DNA from 4 places in the Paenibacillus sp. N3/727 genome. Region 2 is predicted to be linked to each of the others. Evidence: riboswitches for the same ligand, from Rfam matches in the RefSeq annotation. Region 2 holds a riboswitch; each other region holds the start of a gene.

Region 1 (3,780 bases), 620 kb from region 2:
GCGCGTTTCCTCCAGTGCTTGTACCTTGGGCATACCGGCGAGTTCACGTGGAAGGAGCACGTTGTCCTCGACCGTGCGCCATGGGAAAAGGGCAGGTTGCTGTGGCATATAGGCGATCAAGCCCTTTTGCCCGGTTACATCTGCGCTGTCCATCCAGATGCTGCCGGCGTCCGGCGCAGTTAGCCCGCCTATAATGTGAAACAGCGTGCTCTTCCCGCTGCCGGATGGTCCGATGATGGAGACGAATTGTCTAGGTTGTACGGCTAGTGAAAGACCATCCAGTACCCGGACCTCCTGTTTGCGATCCCGGAATGACTTAGTGATACCACGTGCTTCCAGCACAGGCGGAGAGGAGAGCTCATTCGAGTTTTCAGGATGATCCATTTGGTGTTGTTGGCTCGCAGGGTTTAATTTGACCTTCACCTGAAAACACCTCCCTTATTTGTAAATTGGTGCGAAGATTATTTTTCCTGCTTCGGATTCCAGCGGGTGAGCCGTTGCTCCAGCAGAGTTATGAGCGCAACCATGAGCAGGCTTAACAAGACAATGATAAAAATAGCGACAAAAACGCGGTCCGTACGGTATGCGGATTTCTGCAGCATCATGAAATATCCGATTCCTTTGTCCGAGCCGATCCACTCCCCAATCACCGCACCCATGACCGAATACGTAGCGGCAATCCGGACGCCAGAGAAGATGGAGGGGAGGGCATGAGGTAGCTCCAGCTTGCGGAACGTCTGCCATTTGCTTGCACCAGCCATCTCCATGTAATTCATCATCGTCCGGTCAGTACGAGCAAGACCATCCATGGCTGAGACGGCGACCGGAAAGAAGCACACGAGTGTAATGACAATAACCTTAGGTAAGATTCCAAACCCGAACCAGATCATGAGCAGTGGAGCCAGCGCAATTGTCGGCACATTTTGGCTTACGACGAGAAGCGGGTATAGTGCGGTTTTCATCCAAGGGACCAGATGGAGAAGTAGCGCGATAACCAGACCGACAGTTGTTCCGATGGCGAAGCCAATCAGTGTCAGCTGCAGGGTGGCAAGTATATGTCCGAGCAGATCTTCGGCTCCGGCAGCGGCTTCCCTGACGATGTCCGAAGGCGGAGGTAGGATCCAATCTTCCACATGGAACAAGGAGACAGCCAGCTGCCACACTGTTAAAAAGAAGAGGACCGCCACAAAGGGCGGCCATAGACGATTCCACCAAATCCTCATGGACGATATTTCTCAGTCAGCCGGTCCATGCTGATTCCTTCAGGATTTTGCGCGATTTTCACTTGGGATATGACGCTCGGACAACCAGCCTGGAAAAGTGCTTCGTGCATATCATTCACAATCTTCAGCAGCTCTGGCAGTTCTCCTTCCAGTGTCGTTTCCAGCGCGTTCACCTCATATTTGACGCCTGATTCCTGAATGACTTTGATCGCTACGTCTACATAAGGTATGCTATCCCGACCGTCGGGCGTCTTGGGAATCACTTGAATGCTGAGCAGTGTACTTGCCATGGTCCATTCCATCCTTTCGTTATATCGGATCTATGGTTCTGCGATTTATGGGCTATCCGGTAAAAAATCGTTCGTGAACGCGCTGCTTGCTTCGAGCGGCTTATCCAGCAGTTTACGTTCAAACATCCAATCAGCATAGCCCTTCCATACGCTTTCTTTCTGTTCTCCCCAGCGGGGAGCATCGTCTTGATAGAGCGGGCTGAGCCACTTCTGGCTAGCCAGCACCAGATCTTTGTCCAACTCGGGTACCGCCTTGGAGAGGAGTGCAGCTGCTTCTTCCGGCTGTTTAATGGCGTAGTCATAGCCTTTAGCCGTGGCGCGCATGAACGCTTTTACCAGTTCCGGATCTTCATTGATCATTTTCTCGCTCGTGACCAGTACAGGTGTATAATAATCCAGCGCTTCTGAATAGTCTTTTACATAAATCATATCCAGTTTCTCTCCGCGAAGCTCGGCTTCAATACCGGTCCAAGCATAAAAGATCCAGGCAAAATCAATATCGCGCTTCACGGCAGTGAAATAATCCGCATCTCCCATATTAATCATTTTTACCTTGCTTACGTCGGCATTATCCTTCTCCATGATCGATTTCATCACAGCCTCTTCTACAGGGGAACCCCAGCCGCCGTAAGATTTTCCTTCAAAATCGGCTGCTTTTTTAATATTCCGGTCAACCGGAGCGGCAAACCCGGACGTATTGTGCTGGATCACGGCTGCGATCGAAACGAGCGGCACGCCTTGAGTCCGTGCCAGAGTGACACTTTCCTGGTAGCTGACACCGAAGTCAGCCTTGCCTGAGGCGACCAGAGCATCACTGCCACCAGCACCAGGCTGTATGATCTTGACGTTGAGCCCTTCCTCCTCGTAATATCCAAGATCTTTTGCAGCGTAAAGCCCTGTATGGTTCGTGTTTGCCGACCAGTCCAGCATGACCTGAACGTCCCGCAGCTCAGCAGCAGGTTTGTTCGAATCACTAGCTCCTTCATTGTTCGGTTTTTCTTTGTTTCCGCATCCGGCAACGACAAGCAGCACCGTGCAGAGTATGACCAAGGACATCCATCTTTTATTCCGTACCATGTTCTCTCTCCTTCTGAACAATTACTTCTACTTACCTAATCACAAAAAAAGCGTCCCGAAATTCGGGACGCATACGAGCGCAAAGGTTGATAGCGGTATAAAGAGACCGCTAGATACACATTCCTACGCTGGCATTACCCAGATCAGGTATAAGGGTCAGTATGTTAAGGTATACAATCTCAGCCGGCCAATTCCAGCACCCCGGTTCTTATGAAGTTGTTCACATAATTTATGATTAACTACGTGTATTATAGTCCGGCGTTCAACATCTGTCCAGTGAAGGCCTGAAAGCTATGGATATCCTCAGCGCTGGAAAAATTCAATATTCTCCCCTTCGGGACCGTGAATAAAGAAGTAGCGATGCCCGTTTGGCAGAGTAACGATTTCTTCATCTAAATGCGGTACATTCAGAGCTTTTACCCGGGCGTATTCTTCTTCAATGTTGTCTGTGCTTACAGCAAAGTGATGTACCGTCCCTTCAGCCGGAAGGGAATCGCTGTACCCTTGAATAAGCTCGACTTCGGTCTCATCTGCACCGTGAAAGCCGAGGAATGCCAGCTCTATGACTCCGTTCGTATGTGTAAGCCGTCCTTTTAGCTCAAGTCCGACAACTTCCGTATAAAATGCAAGCGTCTTATCCAGGTCCCGCACCACAATACCTACATGATCCAGTCGTCTCTGTGACATCCTTTAGGCACTCCTTTAAAATGAAAGTTTAAGAAATTAAAAGAATCATAGCATTTAATTCCTAGTTGTCAAGTGGGGTTACACGAATTTCATATGAAGCATGTAAGCTACCAAACTGATAAGAGTTAGGCCCGCGGCAGCAACGGCAAGCATCCAAGGGGGTGATTAACCGTCGGCGTCGGGTCTTTTTATGGTTTCATTATACTGTAAAAGGGAGAAGATCTTCCACAGGTAGGTTCAAATCTTACACTTTTGCGTTCTATTCTTTACTTCCTGGTGGGTAAAAAGTATCATTACAATAGATAAATATCATAATTCTTTAGGCCTACTACATACATCATGTCTACACAAGCTAACCTTTTACAGGGGGAACGCTTATGAACTGGAATATAGCACGAATGGCACCGCTGAGGCTGGCGGTCATATATTTGTTTGTTCAATTTATGGTTGTGCTTTGGGTTCCGGAAGCCGTGGCTGTTCAGAGGGTCCTGACAGTTATCGCG
Region 2 (3,780 bases):
CGGAGCAGGAGTCAGGCCATGCGTCAGCGCTGCTTAACTGGCTGCGGCAGGTGTTCAGCTCGATTTCACTCGGCATGTTTACGTCACTGTTCTATGCGCGGATGAACGTCCATGAATCCCGGTTGCTTACCGGCCCTTCCGACCGAAGCCCGGAGTGGCTGCATATGGCGGCCTACACACGGAGCATCGATGATGTTTTTCTTATCGCGAGCGCGCTAGTGGCATTGGCAGTTCCTCTAGCTCTTCTTCTCCGGAGAAGAGGGCGTGCCGTGGATTCCGGCAGCTCCAAGATCAGTGATTCGATGTAATGTGATTTTAGATAGAGGTTGTTCACGGTATGATCGCTAAGCACCTGACGTAAGTGGACATGAACTTTTAAGTAGGAGGCTGCGAAAAGATGAAGGTGGCTTTGTTCAGCTTAATGATGAACCTCCCCAATGCCGTAACAGGGGAGTCTTGGACCCCGCAGCAAAAATTTCAAAATGTCATCCAACAGGCCATCCTCGCTGAAAAATTGGGCTTCGACGCTTACGGTGTAGGGGAAAGGCACGGTGCTCCATTCCTGTCTTCTTCTCCCCCTGTTGTGCTAACCGCGATTGCAGCGAGAACATCCCGTATCCGTCTGTTGACCACGGTCACGGTGCTGAGTGTACTAGACCCAGTCCGGGTCGCAGAGGATTATGCGACGCTTGATCATTTGTCCGGTGGAAGATTGGACATGATTATCGGCAAGGGCAATGATCCGCGGCATTACCCGCTCTTTGGCATTACAGAGGAAGAGCAGTGGGAATCCATGGCTGAGCGGTACAGGCTGCTGAAGCGATTGTGGACCGAGGACAATGTTACCTGGGAAGGCCGCTACCGTCCGCCTCTTCATGAAGTGACGACTTACCCGAGGCCTTATCAATCCTCCATTCCGATCTGGCACGGCAGTGCGTCAAGCACCTTGTCGACGGAGCTGGCAGCCCAGTTCGGGGAGCCTATTTTCTCATCGAACTCCTTTCATCCCAAGGCTAAATACAAAGTACTGATTGATCACTATCGTGAACGCCTGGCTTACTACGGGCATGATCCAGCCAAAGCGGTGGTTGGAGCGGGTTCGGGCAGTCTCTACCTGGGAAATACAACAGAAGAGGCTATACGCCGGTTCAAGCCGTACTATAATGCTTTCAGTGCAACGGAATCAGCTAAGCATAACCAATCGCCGTTTGAGAGCCTGGAGGATAATATGGAGAACGGTCCGGCACTCATCGGTAGTCCGGAGCAGGTGATCGAGAAAATCCTAAATTATCACGAAGCCTTCGGACATTCCGTGCTGAGCATCAGCGTTGACGGTCTTACTGAGGCGGATCAGCAGGAGCAGCTCCACCGGTTTGCTGAGGAAGTGGCACCTGTGCTGAAGCGGGAAATTCCGAGTTCGGTGTGGGAGAGCGGGTCGGTTCAGGGCGAGAAGGGTAAAATTGCAACTCCATATTAGTCTGTTCATATAGTGATAATTGACAGATCTAGTAAACCTTTGTACAGTATTACTCAATAGAATAGGAAGTCCACTAGGGGAGCCGTCAGCGGCTGAGACAAGAGTGTATCTTGGACCCTTTGAACCTGATCTAGTTCATACTAGCGTAGGAAAGTGGAGTCGGTCATAAGGTCTTAAATGCGATGTGTTCGTTCACACTCATAGGCATATAGATGAAGCCGCTCCAGCTTTCGGGGCGGCTTTTTTGTGTTGTTCCGAGGGTGCTGTCTTACGGGACTTCCTGCTCTTCATTATGTTGGAGGTGGGAAAGATGAGCTTTACGCAAGAGCTCCGTCAGAAGGCGGACGGCATTTTTCAGGCGATTTATGAACATCCCTTTGTGAGAGGTATCGCAGATGGGAATTTGTCCAAGGAACAGCTGATTCATTATATCAAACAGGATTATGAGTATTTGAATGCTTATATGCGGATTTACGGGATCGCGATTTCCAAATGTAGAACACGGGATGAGATTGCAGATTTTAATGAACAGATTTCTTTTATTCTCCACAGCGAGGTGCATCCGCATCAAAATTTCTGTGCTGTTGCAGGGGTAACTTATGAAGAAATGCAAGGGTATCCGCTCGCTCCGTCCGCGCATCATTATATTCGTCACATGTTGACGGTTGCGCATGAAGGCAGTCTCGGTGAGATCATGGCCGTGCTGCTGCCTTGTCCTTGGACGTATTTGGAGATCGGCCGGAAGCTGCTGGATGAGGTTCAGCCGGATGAGACCCATCCGTTCTATGAGTGGATATATTTTTACGGGAACCGGGCCGAGGATGCAGCAGCCAATTTCCGTAATCGTGTGGATGCGTGGGCGCAAGAAGCAACGGCTGCCGAGCGTGAGCGTATGGCTGAACACTTCATGCTCAGCTGCCAGCTGGAGTATATGTTCTGGGACATGGCTTACCGGCAGGAGGAGTGGCCATTGTAGGTGTAGGCTGCTGACTTGTGATATTTTTGCGATTCCATAATGATAAGAGAGGCTGATCAATATGAGTATGCTGGATCAAGAGCTTTCTACTCTCCTTGAAAAGGTGCGAACAAACAAACCGCTCGTACATAATATGACAAATGTGGTGGTGACCAATTTTACGGCGAACGGCCTTTACGCGCTGGGCGCATCGCCGGTGATGGCTTATTCGCCTGATGAAGTCGCTGACATGGCGAAGATCGCAGGCGCGTTGGTGCTGAACATCGGAACGCTGTCTCGCGAATTGGTGGACGCGATGATTATTGCCGGGCAATCGGCGAATACCCATGGCGTCCCGGTTCTGCTGGACCCGGTGGGCGCGGGAGCCACAACGTTTCGGACGGAGTCGGCTCTGCGAATTCTCAGCGAGGTCAAGATCTCACTGGTGCGGGGCAATGCAGCTGAAATCGCGCATCTTGTGGGAGAGGAACGAGAGATCAAAGGCGTGGATGCTGGAGACAGCGCGGATGGCGGTAATGTGGACCTGGCGATTCGTGCCGCGCGAGAGCTGAACACGATCGTCGCCATCACCGGACAGGAGGATGTCATTACCGATGGAACGTTAGTCCGGATCATAAGCGGTGGAGATGTGCTGCTAACGAAGGTTACGGGAGCAGGCTGTCTGCTGACCTCGGTGCTGGGCGCCTTCGCTGCGGTTGAACCGGACCTGATGCTGGCAGGTACTGTAGGCCTCGCTTTTTATAGTGCGGCTGCCTCACAGGCAGCGGATCGTACGTCTGATCTCGGACCCGGAAGCTTCCAGATCGCGTTCCTGGATGAGCTCTCCAAGCTGCACCCGGGTTCGGTAGCTGGCTGCTCAGCTATTCGCGAATTGGGTGCAGCCGCTGCAGGTGACAGACGATGACGAGCATTCGCGTTACCAGAGCGTTGACGATTGCCGGTTCGGACAGTGGCGGAGGAGCCGGAATCCAAGCGGACCTTAAGACGTTTCAGGAGCTTGGCGTATATGGCATGTCGGCGATTACTGCGATAACGGTACAGAATACACTTGGTGTTCATGGGGTATATCCATTGCCTCCGGAAGCGTCGGCGGAGCAGATCGAGGTCGTAGGGTCAGACCTTGGGGTGGATGCTTTGAAGACAGGCATGTTGTTTAGTGCAGATATTATTCGCATGGTCGCAGAACAAATCCGGAAGTTTGGCTGGGAAAAAGTTGTTGTCGATCCAGTGATGATCGCCAAAGGAGGCGCCGAGCTGTTGCGGACAGAAGCGGTGCAGGCGCTTAAGGAGGATTTGTTGCCCTTGGCGCTGGTCGTTACTCCAAATA
Region 3 (3,780 bases), 2.2 Mb from region 2:
CCGGGTCCTGATTCACTACCCCCACATGGAATTGTTCCTGTTCTCCACCATGCCATCCCGTAATTCCGCTGATATTTCCGCTACCCGAATTTGTGGATAACTCTCTTATATGGGCTGCGCTGACCACACACAGACCTTCCACATCTATATCTTCACATAATTCCGTCCTTACCGTTACCGAAGTTAACGATCGAAAGGTTTCCGCCCCGGTAGGAGATCCGGCATAGTCGTCCCATACGCCAGGATACCAGATGCCGTATTCCGTTAACTCTTTCTGAAATGCGGTAAACACGACCTCGGGGCTTCCCTGGCCCAGAATCACGCCATCCGGGCCAAACAGCACCACCCGGTCCACATAAGCTGCCATTTCTTCAATCCGGTGTTCTACAATAATGAGCGTCCGTCCATCTGAAACGGACTTCACAGCTTCCCAAATCTGTTCCCGGCCTTCCGGATCCAGCAGCGCTGAAGGCTCATCCAGAAACAACACCTCCGGTTGAAGGAGCAGCGCCGATGCGAGTGCAAGACGCTGTTTCATCCCCTGGGAAAGATGGCTGATCGGAATATGTAAATTTTCTAAGCGCAAGCCAACGGAACTTAATACTTCTTGCATCCGGCCAATCATCTCTTCCTGTGGTACACAAAGGTTTTCGAGCACAAAGGCCAGTTCTTCATCCACATACGGCATGCAAAACTGGGTGTCCGGATCTTGAAACACATACGCCCAAGAAGACGGAATCCGCTGATCCGAGCATTTCATCGGGACCTCTATCGCATGGGGTATCATCCCGCTGAGTACCTGAAGCAATGTGGATTTACCGCATCCGCTCGGTCCGAGCAGAAGCACCTTTTCCCCTTTTTGGGCAGCAAAAGACAGATCTTTAAACACCAGCCGATCTTCACCCGGAAATTTCAGTCGCAGCCCTTCCACATACAATGAATGGGATGGTACCATTCCTTCGCCAGCACTCGCTGAATGCTGATCACCTGGGTTCTCACACATGGCGCGGATCATCCAGAGCTTCATAATCTTTGGCTGAAGCAGGTCGAAGCAGTGAGGTTACACCTGTCCGCTCCAATGCCTTGGCCAAAGCGAACATCAGAAGTCCTGCAATCAACGCACCGCTCGCAACACGCATGCTGTACTTGGCAACAAACATCCACCACACATAATTGTCTGTATAAGCTAAATAGAAATCCATCACCATCGAACCGATTGCAGACGCTGCACCGGCCAGAGCAACAGTCCAGGCAGCATGTTTCCGGTAACGGAAGGCGGCAAATACCAGCTCCGCTCCCAGACCCTGTATGATACCGTACAGAAGCAGATTCAATCCCCAGCCGCTTCCGAACAGTACTTCAACATGCGCAGCTGCAAGCTCTGCAATTAATGCTACCCCTGGCTTGCGAATCAACAGAAATGCAAGCGGAGCTGCTGCGAACCACATGCCGTACAGCATCTCATCCGCCTCAAAAAATAACGGCTTAAACAGGCTGTATACCGAACCCCAGAAATGGTATACCACACCTAGAACAAGCGAGACCAGAACCGTAACGAGAATATCACTAAGCCGCAGTCCCCTTCTAACATTTCCATTCTTTTTTGCTTCAACACCAGATTGCATCACAGCTTCTCCCCTCTTACCCCAAATTGAATTAACAAACACGACAAAAAACCGTCTGGAAAATATGCGCAGACGGAAAATAGGCCCTATCAGGGTCGGATATTCTCTACGCTGGCATTACCCAGTTCAGATTAACGGTCAGCAGCGGGATCAACATCTGCAGTCTCAGCCTGATTCACTCAAGCCCCCGTATTCCCTATTCGGTTTTAAGCTGACTTTAAAATACACCAGTCCTTCCTGAATTTGCAAGCCCCTTTTTTTCAAAATCCCCTTTTTATTGATTTAGCCCTTATTCTATGTCAATATAATGCAGAGTGCGCATACATCCAAAAACGCTATTTGTTAATGCAAGCACAAAGGAGAATTACATGGCTAAACAATTACTGAGGCTAATGACAGAACTCTCTTCCCGAAAGTGGGTATCCCGCATCATGGGTAGCTTTTCCCACAGCAGATGGAGCCGTTATCTCATACCAACGTTTATACGAATATATAAAATTCCCGCCCATGAGGCTGAAAAAGAAATACATGAATACCGTTCGCTAAACGAATTTTTTTCCCGCCGTCTAAAAATGGGCATGCGCGCAATCGATGAAACAGCGAGCGCCATGACCAGTCCTGTTGACGCCCTTATCACAGGCATGGGCCCCGTCAAAGCGGGAACCATTTTGAACGTAAAGGGCCAGGATTATACCGTCGACGAATTGCTGAACCATTCTCCACGGATGGGGAACTATCTTAATGGCTATGTATTCGTGCTTTACTTGAGTCCTACCGACTACCACCGGATTCATTCCCCGGTAACCGGTAAGAAAGCAGAAAGCGAACATCTCCGGGGCAAGGTGTATCCGGTGAACGATTTTGCGCTCACCAATATCCGAAATGTACTCAGCCGCAACGAAAGACTCATTACATATATCAGGCATGAACACGGCGAAGTGGCCGTTGTTAAGGTTGGCGCTATGAATGTCAGCAGTATTCGTTATACCGACGAGAAGACGAATGAATGGCGCAATGGCGATGACCTCGCCTACTTTGAATTCGGCTCTACCGTCGTCCTACTAACAAAGAACGGAACCTTCACGCCTCGTGGTGATCTAAAGCTCGGGGACAAGGTTAAGATGGGAGAATTGCTTGGCCTGCTCCACGAGCCGCCAGCCAAGAACTCCTGAATTTCAGCGCTTCCTGCTCAGCGTTTTCAACACGATGCGCTGGAACATCCGGTAAGGCAGCAGCAGCTTGGCTGTAACGGTCATACGGGTGCCCTTCGGCAGCCGATATCTGAATCGGGGAGATTTCATCCGTGCGATTTCCCCCACCAGATGGGCCACCTCTCGTGGGTCGCCACTGCTTTCGGCGGTTGCTTTTGAGAAATTCAGCACATCATCCAGCATAGCCCTATAGGGAGATCCCTCTTGTGCGCTAATATCGCTAAACCCTTTACTCCATATGGCTGTACCATACGCACCGGGTTCGATCAGCACCACATCGATTCCTAACGGCTGAAGCTCCAGTGAGAGGCATTCACCAAATCCTTCTACAGCGAACTTTGAGGAGGCATATGGTCCGTAACCCGGAAATCCGACTACTCCGCTAATACTACTCATAAAAATAATTCTGCCTTTTCCTGTTCTGCGTATGAGTGGGAGGGCGGCTTGTGTCACAGATACGGTTCCGAAGAAATTCACATCCATCTGTTTCCTCCATGCTTCAAGCGGCACCTCTTCTACAAATCCGCCAACGGCCTCACCCGCATTGTTCACAAGAAGATCCAAACGCCCCCATAACTTCTCAACTTCAAGTACAGCGTTCTTTACCAATTCCGGCTCGCATATATCCAGCGTGACCACATGAATCCGTGATTCCAATCCTGCTTCCCTTGCTAAGCTGAGCAGTCTGTCCGAGCCTTCCGGCCTTCGCATTCCCGCCGCCACCTGGTATCCCTGTCCCGCCAATTCCAGACATATCAGAAGTCCGAAGCCGCTGGAAGCCCCTGTTACGAACGCTGTTTTCCCTGTTAACTCCCCCATTGTTCCCATCCGTTCTCTCCTTCAGACCTTGATTGTTCCAGTGCTATAATTCCCTACGTTCTATCTATCTTAGTATCCGCCATACATAGATTCAATAGCATACCAACCAAGAAGAAACGCCTTCG
Region 4 (3,780 bases), 3.1 Mb from region 2:
GTTGGAGATACGAATTTGTTCCTGCTGAGCTGCTGCATGATCAAGCCGCAAATACTCATACTGACTCCCGCCAGAATTAGACTGATAAGCCTCGGTATACGACTGACTAGCATAATATGCTGTTGTTGCTCCGTCATGCGGAACAGGTCAAGCGGTGAAATGTCCTTTACTCCTATGAATAAGGAAATAATGGATAACACCACTACTGCTGCAATCAAGTATCTTTTATTCATAGCTCTTCCTTCTATGCGGGATGCAGTTCCGGTATGATCCGGCTGGATGTGGATATCACTCTCAATGAGATTGATTATCATTTGCGATCTAAAGTGAATTATATCATCACATTCTCAACCCGACAAGTATAATTGAGAATCAAACTCAATTATATTTTTAATTTTTAGAATATCTGTTCATCATTTGTTCATAATATTAAGTTTCTTACATGATAAGATCACTTGTTTAAATCGCTTGGTTCAATTATTTGTTTAAACTTCAAAAAAAGTGATTAATAAAAATCTTGACAAAGCATTCTGTATTATACTAAGATACTTACGTATCAATCATTTCTTACAAAACGTAAGTTAGTGAACGTTGTGAGAACTCCATACGATTGATCCGAGTATTAGAAACCAAGATGCATAATCACAGGTATATCAAGGAAATGCTTATATCAGGTGAAAATGCAAAAATGATAATTTTAGGAGGATTTTATTTTATGTCAACAGATTTCAGCACTGCCCTCAAGAATCGCCGCTCCCACTATGCAATCAGCAAAGATTCCGTTATTTCGGATGAGCGTATCCAGGAAATCGTAAATGAAGCTGTAAAACATACTCCGTCTTCTTTTAACTCCCAAAGCGCCCGTGTGGTTGTACTTTTAGGAGAACAACACGATAAGCTGTGGAACATGACAGAAGGTATTCTTAAAGAAGTTGTAGGCGGAAGTGAGGAGCAATTTGCACCCACCGCTCAAAAAATGGCTGCTTTCCGTGGAGGTTACGGCACTGTTCTCTTCTTTGAAGACAGCAGCGTTATTTCACACCTGCAAGAAAACTTTGCTCTTTATGCGGATAACTTCCCAATCTGGTCTCAGCAGTCTTCCGGAATGCTTCAGTTCGTAGTATGGACAGCACTTGAAGCAGAAGGTCTTGGTGCTTCCTTGCAGCACTATAACCCACTGATTGATGAGAAAGTAAGAAACGAATGGAACCTTCCTGAAAGCTGGAAGCTTATAGCTCAAATGCCTTTCGGCAAACCTACAGCCAAGCCTAGCGAGAAAGAATTCCAACCTCTTGAAGATCGCGTAAAGCTGTTTAAATAAGAACCTATTCAAGAAAGCACCGATTATAATCGGTGCTTTCTTTCATTATTTATAGTATCTTATACATATTGATATATCCTGGTCACGGCGCGTACAATATCGCTATAACGATTTTATCTTCAATTCATTGAAGTTCATTTTCACTCAACTTACTGACTCATTTTCAAGCTGAACTAGGGGTGCCTCGTGCTGAGAGACGAATTGTTCGTCAACCCTTACTACCCGATCTAGGTCATACTAGCGTGGGGAAGTGGAGCTTTATGTTTATTTTGCTATAAGCATAAAACTGCACTCCTTCACAGGGTGCAGTTTTTTTATATCTTATTAGGAGGTTATTATGTATGAATAATCCAGCATGCGGGACCAGCAGGATCGTAGGCTGCCGTTTCTCTGTATTTCCGATGACAGACAGGTTCGTTCAGGTCATTACAGAAGCATTGGCGTCCGTAAACACGGACAAGGTATGGATGTATACCGATGATTTATGTACTTGTATTAGAGGCAGAGCTGAACATGTATTTGACGTAACCCGTGCGATATTCGCGCATTCAGCGGCCACTGGCGTACATACCGTATTTAATGGAACATTCTCCATTGGATGTCCAGGCGACAGCAAAGGTGATGTGTATATGTCTGAAGATGATACACGTATGAACGAAAGTCTTGCGGGTTCCGCTAATATTGAAACTGCTTGTCATTTCTCGCTCTATCCACTCGGCACAGAAAATTATATGGACATCATATACCAAGAGGTTGAGCGAGCAAAATCAAAAGGGACTTTAACACAAGGCATCCACTATGCCAGCCGACTGGACGGCACATTATCAAGGGTGTTCGACACGCTCGAAGATGCCTTTATGCATGCAATTCAAACTGACCGAAGCCATCTGGTTATGACAGTTGTGGTATCGGCCAATAGCCCTTCACCAAAAGAAATCTAGCACATGATACTATCACACAAAACAAAGATGAGCTCGGCCTGATTGCAGGCCGAGCCTTGTTTCTTTTGTTCTGCTTAGTTGCTTATACCCATGTGGATTCCTCCTGAGTTTAAGTTTCGTGTGATCTAAAATCACATTATAAATGTATTGAGATGGAAGCGATTTGGTAACGACCAATACCCCCAATCTCGGCTATTCTTCATACCCGATTAAATGAGGTCCTCCATAAGGCTGTAGGAGTTTCGGCACAAATTCAAGCAAAGCTCCCCGGTCATCGTGAACATACAGCATCTCAAGTGCGTCCTCCAAATCCGTCGCGATGCTGGAATTAAATGCAGACAGCAAGCGATATAATGTCTTTCCTTCACCCGTCCAATGTTGATTTGCTCTAAGAATAAACTCGCAAAGCAGCATAGTCAATTTTTGAGCGATAAACCACATTTCTACACGTTTGTCTGAGGCTTTTAAATCCATCATAAATTCGGTTACAGCATAACGGGCTACATCAATATCAAATGAAGTATAGGGCAACGGGCCATAATCCAGATCGCTTTGGGCTTCTTCTCGAATCTTCTCCCCTTCCGGGCGGGAAAGTATTACCCTCCCTTCTGCAAGTATCCGCTGCAGAGTTGGATTTCCGGCCATTACACCTGCATCAAACTGCTCCCGGTATCCTGACGTTGTCAGGAAGAACAGTTCCACGACCCAGCCGAATGATTCAATCGTTTTTCGATTGAAGTCTTCCACACTGTCATCTATAAGCACAATATCGAGATCAGATTGTTCGTTGTGCTCTCCTCTGCCTGCACTTCCTCCTAAAACAGCTATCAAGCAATTCGGATAGTCCCGAAATATCAGTTGTTTGGCTGCCTCAAACGGCTCAGTTTTCACGATGCGTTCCCCCATTGTTTGATAAATACCTCCTCAGCCGAGAAAAACGGGCTCAAATTATTAAATTCAGCTAAAACCCCAAAGGTACCTTAAACATATGGTAAATAGACGAATACACTTTACACCGAATAAAGGAAGAATTGGGGGACTCAAGATCATGAACTATATCAACATGCTATCCAAATTAGGAATGGGAAGCGCTCATCCGGGAGGATTTGAAGCAACCCTAAGGTTATTCCGGAAAGAACCAATTCCCCTAGGCAGCCGTATTTTAGAAGTAGGCTGTGGGACCGGTAGAACTGCATGTCACCTGACCGAGCAAGGATATAGCGTTACCGCTATTGATCTGCATGAGAACATGCTGAATAAAGCCCGAATGCGTGCTGAAGCCATGGGTCTGGATATTAACTTCCTTCAGGCTGATGTGTGCTCTTTACCATTTGAGGATGAGCAGTTTGATTACGTGATTGCAGAGTCAGTCACGGTATTCACCAATGCAACCGAATCGTTATCCGAGTACTGCCGGGTATTAACCAAGGGAGGCACGCTGTACGACCGTGAATTGCTGATGGACAAACCGATGCCGTCTGAAAAGCAGAAAGAATTAGAACAGTTTTTTGGCATCCC

Evidence for each region. A riboswitch is a leader RNA that binds a small molecule or an ion and turns the genes downstream of it on or off. The one in region 2 is predicted to bind thiamine pyrophosphate.
Region 1: linked by a shared signal. The riboswitch ahead of MNQ98_RS02840 (ABC transporter substrate-binding protein) and the one ahead of tenA (thiaminase II) in region 2 are both predicted to bind thiamine pyrophosphate.
Region 3: linked by a shared signal. The riboswitch ahead of MNQ98_RS24990 (ECF transporter S component) and the one ahead of tenA (thiaminase II) in region 2 are both predicted to bind thiamine pyrophosphate.
Region 4: linked by a shared signal. The riboswitch ahead of MNQ98_RS20220 (Ykof family thiamine-binding protein) and the one ahead of tenA (thiaminase II) in region 2 are both predicted to bind thiamine pyrophosphate.

The regions. Positions count from the first base shown of each region.
Region 1 covers NZ_CP093336.1:631,441-635,220, forward strand. The annotation lists gene MNQ98_RS02825 (ABC transporter ATP-binding protein) at 1-384, opposite strand, end outside; gene MNQ98_RS02830 (ABC transporter permease) at 462-1,223, opposite strand; gene MNQ98_RS02835 (MTH1187 family thiamine-binding protein) at 1,220-1,513, opposite strand; gene MNQ98_RS02840 (ABC transporter substrate-binding protein) at 1,559-2,590, opposite strand; TPP riboswitch at 2,694-2,804, opposite strand; gene MNQ98_RS02845 (VOC family protein) at 2,894-3,277, opposite strand; gene MNQ98_RS02850 (GGDEF domain-containing protein) at 3,655-3,780, shown strand, end outside.
Region 2 covers NZ_CP093336.1:1,246,655-1,250,434, forward strand. The annotation lists gene MNQ98_RS05560 (DHA2 family efflux MFS transporter permease subunit) at 1-308, shown strand, start outside; gene MNQ98_RS05565 (LLM class flavin-dependent oxidoreductase) at 398-1,477, shown strand; TPP riboswitch at 1,543-1,646, shown strand; gene tenA (thiaminase II) at 1,788-2,453, shown strand; gene thiM (hydroxyethylthiazole kinase) at 2,515-3,357, shown strand; gene thiD (bifunctional hydroxymethylpyrimidine kinase/phosphomethylpyrimidine kinase) at 3,354-3,780, shown strand, end outside.
Region 3 covers NZ_CP093336.1:5,369,172-5,372,951, forward strand. The annotation lists gene MNQ98_RS24985 (ABC transporter ATP-binding protein) at 1-1,003, opposite strand, end outside; gene MNQ98_RS24990 (ECF transporter S component) at 996-1,625, opposite strand; TPP riboswitch at 1,712-1,826, opposite strand; gene asd (archaetidylserine decarboxylase) at 1,994-2,797, shown strand; gene MNQ98_RS25000 (SDR family oxidoreductase) at 2,801-3,664, opposite strand.
Region 4 covers NZ_CP093336.1:4,388,107-4,391,886, forward strand. The annotation lists gene MNQ98_RS20210 (ABC transporter permease) at 1-233, opposite strand, end outside; gene MNQ98_RS20215 (nitroreductase family protein) at 716-1,321, shown strand; TPP riboswitch at 1,487-1,587, shown strand; gene MNQ98_RS20220 (Ykof family thiamine-binding protein) at 1,663-2,262, shown strand; gene MNQ98_RS20225 (nucleotidyltransferase domain-containing protein) at 2,455-3,168, opposite strand; gene MNQ98_RS20230 (class I SAM-dependent methyltransferase) at 3,311-3,780, shown strand, end outside.